Regions from separate parts of the Polaribacter sp. AHE13PA genome, predicted to be linked through region 1. Evidence: riboswitches for the same ligand, from Rfam matches in the RefSeq annotation. Region 1 holds a riboswitch; each other region holds the start of a gene.
The links. A riboswitch is a leader RNA that binds a small molecule or an ion and turns the genes downstream of it on or off. The one in region 1 is predicted to bind cobalamin.

Region 1 (3,507 bases):
AAACCCTAAAATATCATCATAATCTTCGTTTAAAATATTTGTAACTCCACCAAATAAAGTTACAGTGTCTCCTAATAATTTATAATTAGCAGCAAAATCTAATACTTGATAACTCTCTAAAGTAACATCTTCTCCAGCGGTTCCAAAAGAACCATATCTATCATAAATACTTCTATCTCCTACATTTTTATAAGTAATATTGAAGAATGTATTTTTTAAAACATCCACATCTAAACCTGCTACAAATTTATTTGCAGGAATATAATCGTTAAAATCTTCTGTTTTATCTTTATCTACATACGTATAAGAAGCGTTAACAGTTAAGAAATTAACAGGTGTAATATTGGTATTTATTTCAAAACCATTTGCATCTGAAGAACCATTACCATATTTGTAAGTAGCATTATCATAAATAATTGCATCTTCTTCCTTTCTATTAAAATAAACCACATCAAGCTGAAGCCAATCTTTATAATTTACATCAAAACCTGCTTCAAAAGTTTCATTAGATTCTGGTTTTAAATCTAAATTACCAGAAAAACCATCATATAATTGATACAAACTTGGTGTAATAAAAGCTGTACTATAAGAGGTTAATAACTTAATAGTAGCATTTTCATTCTTTAAAACTGAGTACGCAAGATTCCCGTCATAAACTGCATGATTACCATATACATTATGAATATTTAATCGTCCACCTACATTGGCACTTAAACCAAAATCTGTTATATACACTACACTTGCATAAGGATCTACAGTATTAAAGTTTGCAATTCCTTTTTCAATTTCGGCAAAAGGAGTAACTGTATTATTACTATGAATTTGGTAATTTAAACCCGTAATTAATTGAATTTTACCATCCTTAAAATCATATCTATTTACTAAATCTAAATTTACACTTCTACCAACAAACTCGTAGTTATCTAAAGTACCACCATAAGAATTGAATTGCTCTAGATTTCTTTCTACCACATTTGCAGAGGCTAATAAGTAAACTTCTCCTTTATTATAAGTGTATTTTGGTTTTACACCAACTCTAAACTGCTCTTGATCTCCAGTATTTGCATCACTATCAGAAAAAGCCCCTGCGTCAAAATCATAATCAAAATTATCATAATTTAAGAAAGTCTCTATAGAAAACTTATCATTTACCGCATAACCTAATTTTAACAACGCATTTTTACTGTAAAAACTATCATTTTCATAAACAGCATTTGTTTTACTTTTTGCAGCAGACATTCCGTCTGTTCCAGTAATACTAAAAGAACCTAAGAAATTAAGTTTTCCTAAAGTACCGTTTAAACTTACATTCTGGTTATTGTCAGACAATCCGCTTTCTTTAACATTTGCGGTATTATTTGTACCAACACTTGTTTCAAAAGAACCAGAAATTTTATCTGCTGATGCTTTCTTTAAAACAACATTAATAACTGCAGTTGCTGCACCAGAACCGTATAATGTAGATGATGCTCCTTTTAAAATTTCAATAGATTCTATTTGACTAACGGCTAATAAACGTAAATCGAATTGTTGATTAATTGCAGATTGATCTGTGACTGGCACACCATCAATTAGAACCAAAACTTGTCTATTTCTTCCCCCTCTAATATTAATACTTCTTGGTTCAGATGCATTAGAATTTACACCTCTAACATCAATACCAACAACATTATTTAGAATTTCAATAACATTTTTACCAGCATTTTGTTGCAATTCTTTTTGAGTAATTTTCTGAATTACCTTACCAGTATTCTCTTTTTTTAGATTGAATTTTGTTGCTGTAACAACAACTTCATCTAAAGCTTCTACTTTTTCTTTTTGCTGTGCAAAAAGATTTGTGCTAGCAAAACTATATGCCAAAACACCAACAATTAATAATTGTTTTTTCATTTTTAATGATTTAATTTAAGTCTTCTCCTTTTACAAGAAAACAATAATGTTTCACTCCTTGTTAAACAAGGAATCTAAATAAATCAGGTAAATTTGTGTACAAAATAGAATTAGTACATAAACCTTTATCCCGAAAGTTTTAAACTCGTGATTTATGGCAGGTTTCCTGACTCGTTTTATGTTATTATACCTTCCCAACAAAAAAATGTCAGTGGCAAAAGAATTAATAACATCCTCTAAAGAGGGACTAAATGATGCTAAAAATAAACTCAGCACAAACTTAGTATAAACTTACAGTTGCGGGAACAGCTCTGGATTTTAACCAGATTCCCTTTTAATTCGATGCAGATTATCTCTACATCAAAACCAAAATCTTTGCAAATATATATGCATTCTTATGAACAATCTAATTAATTCGTTTCCAAATTTTATACCTTTAAGGATTGATAATTTTGATAGAAATGAGAATAGAAAATGAATTAAAGTTAGGTTTTAAAGATGTAATGATTCGCCCAAAACGATCTACATTAAAATCGAGATCACAAGTAAGTTTAGAAAGAGAGTTTACTTTTTTACACAGCGATGTTGTCTGGAAAGGAATTCCTATAATGGCTGCAAACATGGACACTGTTGGTACTTTTGAAATGGCAAAAGCTCTTGCAAAACACGGACTTTTCACCGCAATTCATAAACATTATTCTATAGAAGAATGGAGAGAATTTGCAGCAAAAGCTGATGAAAAAACTTTAAATAATATTGCCGTTAGTACAGGGACAGGAAAAGATGATTCTGAAAAAGTAAAACAAATTTTATCCGATTTTCCGAAAATAAACTTTATTTGTGTTGATGTTGCCAATGGCTACTCGGAACATTTTGTAAATTTTGTTCAGAAAATGCGTAAAGCCCATCCTAACAAAGTAATTATTGCAGGTAATGTAGTTACTGGAGAAATGGTTGAAGAATTATTATTAGCTGGTGCAGATATTATAAAAGTAGGTATTGGTCCGGGATCGGTTTGCACAACTCGTGTAAAAACCGGAGTTGGTTATCCGCAACTTTCTGCTATTATAGAATGTGCAGATGCAGCGCATGGTATGGGGGGACAAATTATTTCTGATGGAGGTTGTAAAATTCCTGGAGACCTTTCTAAAGCTTTTGGTGGTAGTGCAGATTTTGTAATGCTAGGCGGCATGCTTGCTGGACATGAAGAAAGTGGTGGTGAATTGATTGAAAAAAATGGAGAAAAATTTAAAGCTTTTTACGGAATGAGTTCTACAACAGCCATGAATAAACATGTTGGTGGTGTTGCAAATTATAGAGCTTCCGAAGGAAAAACGGTTGAAGTTCCTTACAGAGGAAATGTAGACGATACTATTATAGATGTTTTAGGCGGAATTAGATCTACATGTACCTATGTTGGTGCAAGTAGGTTAAAAGAATTGACCAAAAGAACTACTTTTATTAGAGTTCAAGAGCAAGAAAATCAAGTATATTCATAATGAAAAACATAAATTTAATTCCTGTTTTATTATTTTTGTTGATGACCGTTTCTTGTAAAAAAGAAGCTGTTAAAGTTGATAATCATACACAAGTAAAAAGTAGTATTAAGTACGCAAA
Region 2 (3,507 bases), 2.1 Mb from region 1:
ACTCACAAAAGACATCAACCTAATTTTATCAATTATAACAGGTTTAGTTGCTGTTTTTACATTTATAAAACTATTTATTTAAAGAGAAAATGAAAATTTTAAAAAATACAATCATTCAAGGCAAACATAGTAAACCAATTGTCGCAGATGTTTTTTACAAAGAGAATCATCAACCAAAAAAAATAGTTGTTTTTTGTCACGGTTACAAAGGTTTTAAAGATTGGGGCGCTTGGAATTTAATGGCTGAAGCTTTTGCAGAAGCAGGATTTTTTTTTATAAAATTCAACTTTTCTCATAATGGAGGGACCGCTGAAAACCCTATTGATTTTCCAGATTTAGAAGCTTTTGGGAATAATAATTATACCAAAGAATTAGACGATTTAGAGAGTGTAATCGATTGGATTTCATCCGAAGAAAAATTTAAAAACGAAGTTAAAATTAATGATATTTCAATAATAGGACATAGTAGAGGTGGTGGAATTGTATTGCTAAAAGCAAATGAAGACGCAAGAGTAAAAAAAGTAATTTCCTTAGCTGCTGTATGTGATTTTGGCTCTAGAAGTTCTACGATTGGTGATTTAGAGAACTGGAAGAAAACAGGTGTTAAATACGTTTTAAACGGACGAACAAAACAGAATATGCCACATTTCTATCAGTTTTATTTAAATTTTAAAGAAAATGAAGAGCGTTTAAATATTCGGAAAGCGGTAGGCAGTTTAAAAATACCACAGTTAATAATTCATGGAGATAAAGATACTTCTGTTTCTATTGATGAAGGTAAAAAAATACACTCTTGGAATACTGAAAGCCAATTTGAAGTTATTAAAAATGCAGATCATGTTTTTAATGTTTCTCATCCTTGGAAAAAGGAAAACATGTCTAAGGAATTAGAAGAGGTTACAGTAATTTGCGTAGCTTTTTTAAAAAAATAAATCTACAAAGTATTTCCTTGTAGATTTATTTTTGGCACTCGTTTTAGATTTGAAACTCTTTAGCAGAAAAGTAAAGGTCTATTGGAGAAGCTCCTACATTATCTACCGTTTTTGCTACCGTTTTATCTGCATTATAAATTACTAAAGCACTATTATTTGGATCCATAAAATCCTTTAAACCGATAACGTAAACTTGTTTCGTATTTGGGTGTTGTTTTACAACTGTGTTAAATGCAATTCCGTCGTTACTTGGTGTTGCAAATTCTTCAATAACTTTGGTTTCTGTATTAAAAGTATAAATTTTTCCAGATGCAGATTCAGACCAAAAAGCATTTACACTTTCTGAGTTCATTGTTAAAATACTGTTTGTGTATAAATTAATAACACCATCTGTAACAGTTACTGTTTCATTAATAGAATAGTCTGCATTTAGTTTTGTAAACGTGGCAGCTGTGGCTCTCTTTTCTTTTGCGACCCAAATAGTTCCGTTTTTATCTTTTAAAAGTCCAGAAATACTATCATCAAAAGTTATTACAGAAGTAAATTCTTTAGTAGTCATATTCATTACAACTAATTCCTTTCCATCTGCAATTAACACATTTTCAGCATCTACAATTAGTGCAGCATTGTTAAAAAGAATTTCATTAGAAACCTCACTTATAGCATCACCAATACCAGTAGTGGTGTTTACGTGGCAAAGATTGTAATTTCTACTTCTTCCACTTCCAGAGGTATTAATTACCAAACCATCCGTGTTAGAATACATTTGTAAATAAGATGGAGAAGATACGTTAGAAGAAGTTATTGACTCTTCTACACTTAATGTTTTTAGGTTAACTTTAGAAATATATGATGGTCCGTTTTGACTTACAATATAGAGTTGGTTATTATAGCTAGAAAAAGAGGTGCTTTCTGCATTTTCAGATACAGTAACATTTGGTGTTGCAATTTGATTTTCGTCTAGAAATGTAAGTGCTGTTTTATCACTTTCTAGAGATAAGATAAAGGCATTGTTATAAGTTATTGGAGCTTCAGGAATTACATCTTTTTTAGTACAAGATACAGCAAATAATAAGCCAATTAAGGCTAATCTGGTTAGACAACTTTTCATTATGATTGATTTTAAAATTTTAAATAACAAAATAGGCAAGTTCTTACCCTTATTAAAAAGCGGAAAAACCATGCATATGACACGTATTTCTTTTTAACTTTTCTCCCGAAAGTTACAAAAGACGAATATAATTTTTGGCAGGTCTCCTGGCTTGCATTTTGTTAAAACCTTCCCGTCTTTTATAAAGACAGTGGTGTAAGAAATAACGATAATCTAAATAGACAATGCTTACAGTTGCGGGAACAGCTCAGGCTTAAAAAAACTACCTGATTCCCTTTTAATTTTAATTCAATTTATTGAATATAAAACCAAAAATTTATGATGTAAAAGTATTTCCTTTTTTCATTATAAAAAACTAATTTCAAATATAATCTAGTGTATTTTTATGTTTTAGGAATTGCAATTTCCTTTTATAAGATAGCGAGATTTCTCAATCGCCAAAGAGCTTATTTTGAAGTGATAAAACTTAATGCAATAAAAACATACAACGTATCACTGCTAAGTATTTAGAAGCCTCATAGTAGTGATAAAACAAAACTAAACACCCAATTTGTCATTTCGACGAAAGGAGAAATCTCATAACAGTGATGCTATAACAAAAAGCAACTTTATGTGATTTCTCTCTCCGTTCGAAATGACAAAATTGAACGTAAAAAAACATACAACTTGTCACTTCGAAGTGTTGAGAAGGCTCATAGTAGTGATAACATAAACCGGAATACTGCTATTGTAAACCGTTAACTAAAACCAGAAACTACTTCTCACTTTCCAATTCCAAAACCTTCTGAATCATTTTATCATCCTGGTGCATAATTCTATAAAAGCCAACATCTCCAAAAAGTGTGTTTGCAATAGAAGCTTTTAGGTATTTTTCTAGACTTTTTTTGGTTGTTAAAGAAGGTTTATAAGCTTCTTTAATATCAGATAGATAACTATTAAAAACAGTTCCTTCTTTATCAAAATCAGTAATAAAAGTATCTATTGTCCATTTTTGTAGCTTTTTTCTATTGTTATCAACGTAATCAAAAGCAAAATCATTAATCGTATTAAAGTAGTAACCATTCATGTAAGAAGTAGTGTCTATTGGTACAAAAACATCCGGAATAATTCCACCGCCACCATAAACAATCTTTCCTTTAGGAGTTTTATATTTAAGAGAATCTACCACTTTTATGCTATCTTTATTAAACAATTCACCATTAGAAACCCTCTTCTGGTAATCTGTATAATAATTCTTATTTCCTTTGTGGTCATAAGGTTTTTGAATAGATCTACCCGTTGGCGTATAATAACGAGCCGTTGTTAAACGCACAGCAGAACCATCGCCTAAATCCATTTCTATTTGTACCAAACCTTTACCAAAAGAACGCCTTCCAATTATGGTTCCTTTATCATTATCTTGTAAAGCACCAGCTAAAATTTCTGAGGCAGAAGCAGAGTTTTCATCAATCAAAACATACAAAC
Region 3 (3,507 bases), 1.5 Mb from region 1:
TAATCTATCATAGCACTTATACTACCGCTATGCACTGGTATATAGGGAATTTGATCTCCGTAATTACTAGCGCCAGCAGTAACATCTATAGATTCTTGGTACGTATAACTTAGGTTGGTATTGTACTTAAATTTTTTACCTATACTTCCACTCGCTTTTACATTTGTTTCTATTCCGGTTGTTTCTACTTTACCTAAATTAAACATAGACCAACGGAATAAATTAGCTCCTGGTACCGCAACGATTTTGTTATCTATCCAAATTTTATACACATCAGCTTGTACATCAAATGCTGTTTTTTTAAAGTCAGTTTGATAAGAAAATCCAAGATTTACCTGAGTAGCATCTTCCGGATCTAAAAAAGTATTTCCGATAAATGTATAGTACAAATCATTAAAAGTGGGTTGTCTAAAAATTTCTTTATAAAAACTCCTTATTCTAAATTTATTAGAATTAAGAGGTTGCCAATTCATCATAATTGTAGGCGAATACTTTTGTAAATCTTCTGCAGCTTCATAATATAGTACCGTTTCATCTACTGTTGTACTTAATAAACTTGCTTGAATGTGAATTTTATCAAAATTAAAATCGGCAGCTAAAGCTGATAAAAGCGTGATTCTTTTAGGATATGAAAATCGATACAAATTTGCATCCATCGTGTTTTTTTGTAAATCTGTTGCCAAGGATAATTTCCAAAACGGTAAAACTTGAAACGTATTTACCATTGACAGATAATATTCTTCTTGTGTATATCGGTTATCTAACTCACCATCCACTTTTATAATTTCTGGATCTACATAACGAGAATAATTATGCGCATATTTACCTCTTAATACAAAAAAATAGAAGTCGTTTACATGGGTTGTAAATGCACCTTGCAGAAAATTATTTCGATCCCATAAACGTTGCGGACGCTTAAAACGATTGGCAACGATAGCTCCTGGCAATCCTCGTTCAGAATCATAATGATATAGTTTTACATTCCAATTATTCTTAATTCCGTTCGAGCCATGCAAAGACGCTTCTGCCCTAAAAGATTCAATATCTGCATTATTACGCGTTGCTATTGTATCATAACTTCCATTGGTGTATCTAAATTTATATTTACCGTTGGCATTGAGATATTCTGTACTAAGACGTGCACTTAAGTAGTCATTAATTTTGAAGTCTAAATTTACAGAAGGATTCACCAGTCCAAAAGAACCTGTTTTTAAACTGACATTGGTATTATTATTTTTCCCTTCTGAAAATTGAGGTGTTTTAGACTTTAGATAAATACTATTGGAAGAAGCATACGATTTTGCAGATTGATCTAAATCTGAACGCTGCCCTTGATATAAGGAAACAGCCTCCATGTTTTGTACAGAATATTTCCCTAAATCTATTTGTCCATTTTGTGCATTTCCTAATTGAACACCATCATAAAAAATACCGGTATGTTGCGAGCCCATTCCTCTTACATTTATGGTTTTTATACCACCAATTCCGCCATAATCTTTTAACTGAACTCCGCTAAAAAAACGAATTGCATCTGCAACACTAGAATTACTTAAACGACTTAAAGTTTTCCCGCTTAAAGTTTGAACAGTAACTGGTGAAAAGTGTTTTTTAAGCTTCTCTTTATTGGTTACTAAAAAGATTTCTTTAAGCTGAACTGCTTTTGTTGAATCAATTTTTTGGGCATGTAAAAAACTCGAATTACAGCACCCTATAATCAAAAATATGCACCAAAAAGAATGTAAAAAAGAATTCCTCATACTTAAATTTTGCGTACGAGGATAGAATAAGAGAAGTGCTACATATCTAAAATTTTAGATAGGCAGATTCCTAATTCTAGCTTCAATCCTCGAAAGCTTAATGAATTAATAAAAAAATGGCAGGTCTTCTGACTTACTCCTTCCACCCGGTCTTCCCATTCTTTCGAAAAGTGACTATTCGGATTTCAACTTTAGAGCTTACAGCTGCGGGACAGTTCTAGAATTAAACTAGATTCCCATTTTAATATCAAGTTTTTAAACTTGATAACCATTCTTAGTTAAAAAATAAAGTACAAATTTATCTACTTTTCAGGAATAAACAACACGCTTTTATTGTTTATTTCTAAACAACCTCACTATTCCTTAAAACCTAAAAAAAGCACAAATAATTTGAATAAAAAGCAGCAATAATACTACTTTATTGAAGTAAAAAAAATGACTAATTTGAAAGGTAGAAAATGTGCTTTAGAAAATAAAATACTTAAAAATAAACTATGATAAAGATCAATAGTTTTAAAATTAAAAAGCTTTATAAAGATTGTATAGAAAAAAAAACTTCAAATAAAATAACTTAATGACTGAAAACACTGTCCCCCAACAATATTAAAATACACAAAAATTATAATAAATGAAGTTGTAACAAATTTATTTATATAATGACATATTTCTAAATAGCATTATTTTTTAATAAACTAGAGTTAAAACAAAGACTTAAAAAAGCCTCACGGGTTTCCGTAAGGCTTGTAATGAGCACTCTTTCCTTTTCAATAGTTTCTTTTTCTAATTTCTATTCAAAGATATTCCAATAAAACATATAAATTTTACGGGTTCCAGCAATTAGCACCTTTTTATTTTAAAAAAAATTACATTAACCCAAAATCTTTAGCAATAGCAACCAAATGCGCAAGATTACTTGCATTAAAATGTTCCTTCAAAAATTTTAATCTTTTTTCTATAGCATTTACACTAGAGGTAAAACACCCTTTTTTTTTCAGGCTTTTACTTATTTCTTCTTGCAGTGATTCCGTAGAAAGTGATGCTATTAAAAAAACATCAAAATCGGTAATCTCTAGAACTTTCTTTGGATGAACCGTAGTATTTAATTCTGGCGAAATATAAAACTGATTTGTTGTAGAAACTGCATGCATAGCATTCATTAATTCTTTTAATCCGTTTCTATTCTTACAAACATAGCCATCTACCTTTATATTCTTATATAAATGCTGAATTTTATAAGGTTTATCTTCAACAGAAAAAATTATAATCTTTAAATCTGAAAACTCTTCTCCTGATTTTAATTCTTGCGGAGTTCCATCATTTTCAAATAAAGGGTTACTTATATATTCACTGTTCATCCATTAATTGAGTCAAACTACCTCTACGATGGATTCCCTACATGAAGAGACAGTGTTATTTTTACTCAATAAGAGCTTCAGCAAATTATAGTTGATATAAAAAAGTCAAAATCAACTGAAAAAGAAAAAGCCTCTCAAAAAATTACACCATTAATTTCATTATTAAAACAACACCAATTAAACCCAATCCCTTCTGGTTTTAATAAAAATAGTTGGGTTGCAAATTGCCCTTCTAGAGGAAATCATTTTATACAAATTGTAACCCATAACGAGCAATGGGGCTGTGGATATTGTAAACGTAAAGAGGGAAAAGAAGCATTCGGAAAATGGTTACAAGACCAAAAAAAAATGACTACCATGCTGAAAGAATTAGATAAAGGAAGTTTTCAAACTAA

Region 2: it holds a riboswitch for cobalamin, as region 1 does, so the genes downstream of both, H0I28_RS14260 (hypothetical protein) here and H0I28_RS05340 (TonB-dependent siderophore receptor) in region 1, are expected to answer to the same signal.
Region 3: it holds a riboswitch for cobalamin, as region 1 does, so the genes downstream of both, H0I28_RS16425 (TonB-dependent receptor) here and H0I28_RS05340 (TonB-dependent siderophore receptor) in region 1, are expected to answer to the same signal.

What each region holds. Positions count from the first base shown of each region.
Region 1 is NZ_CP058985.1:1,232,177-1,235,683, forward strand. Features, by position in the region: gene H0I28_RS05340 (TonB-dependent siderophore receptor) at 1-1,890, opposite strand, end outside; cobalamin riboswitch at 2,029-2,276, opposite strand; gene H0I28_RS05345 (GMP reductase) at 2,352-3,389, shown strand; gene H0I28_RS05350 (ABC transporter substrate-binding protein) at 3,389-3,507, shown strand, end outside.
Region 2 is NZ_CP058985.1:3,289,553-3,293,059, forward strand. Features, by position in the region: gene H0I28_RS14250 (LysE family transporter) at 1-82, shown strand, start outside; gene H0I28_RS14255 (S9 family peptidase) at 90-932, shown strand; gene H0I28_RS14260 (hypothetical protein) at 976-2,043, opposite strand; cobalamin riboswitch at 2,162-2,371, opposite strand; gene H0I28_RS14265 (S41 family peptidase) at 2,798-3,507, opposite strand, start outside.
Region 3 is NZ_CP058985.1:3,858,952-3,862,458, reverse strand. Features, by position in the region: gene H0I28_RS16425 (TonB-dependent receptor) at 1-1,757, opposite strand, end outside; cobalamin riboswitch at 1,858-2,045, opposite strand; gene H0I28_RS16420 (response regulator) at 2,621-3,112, opposite strand.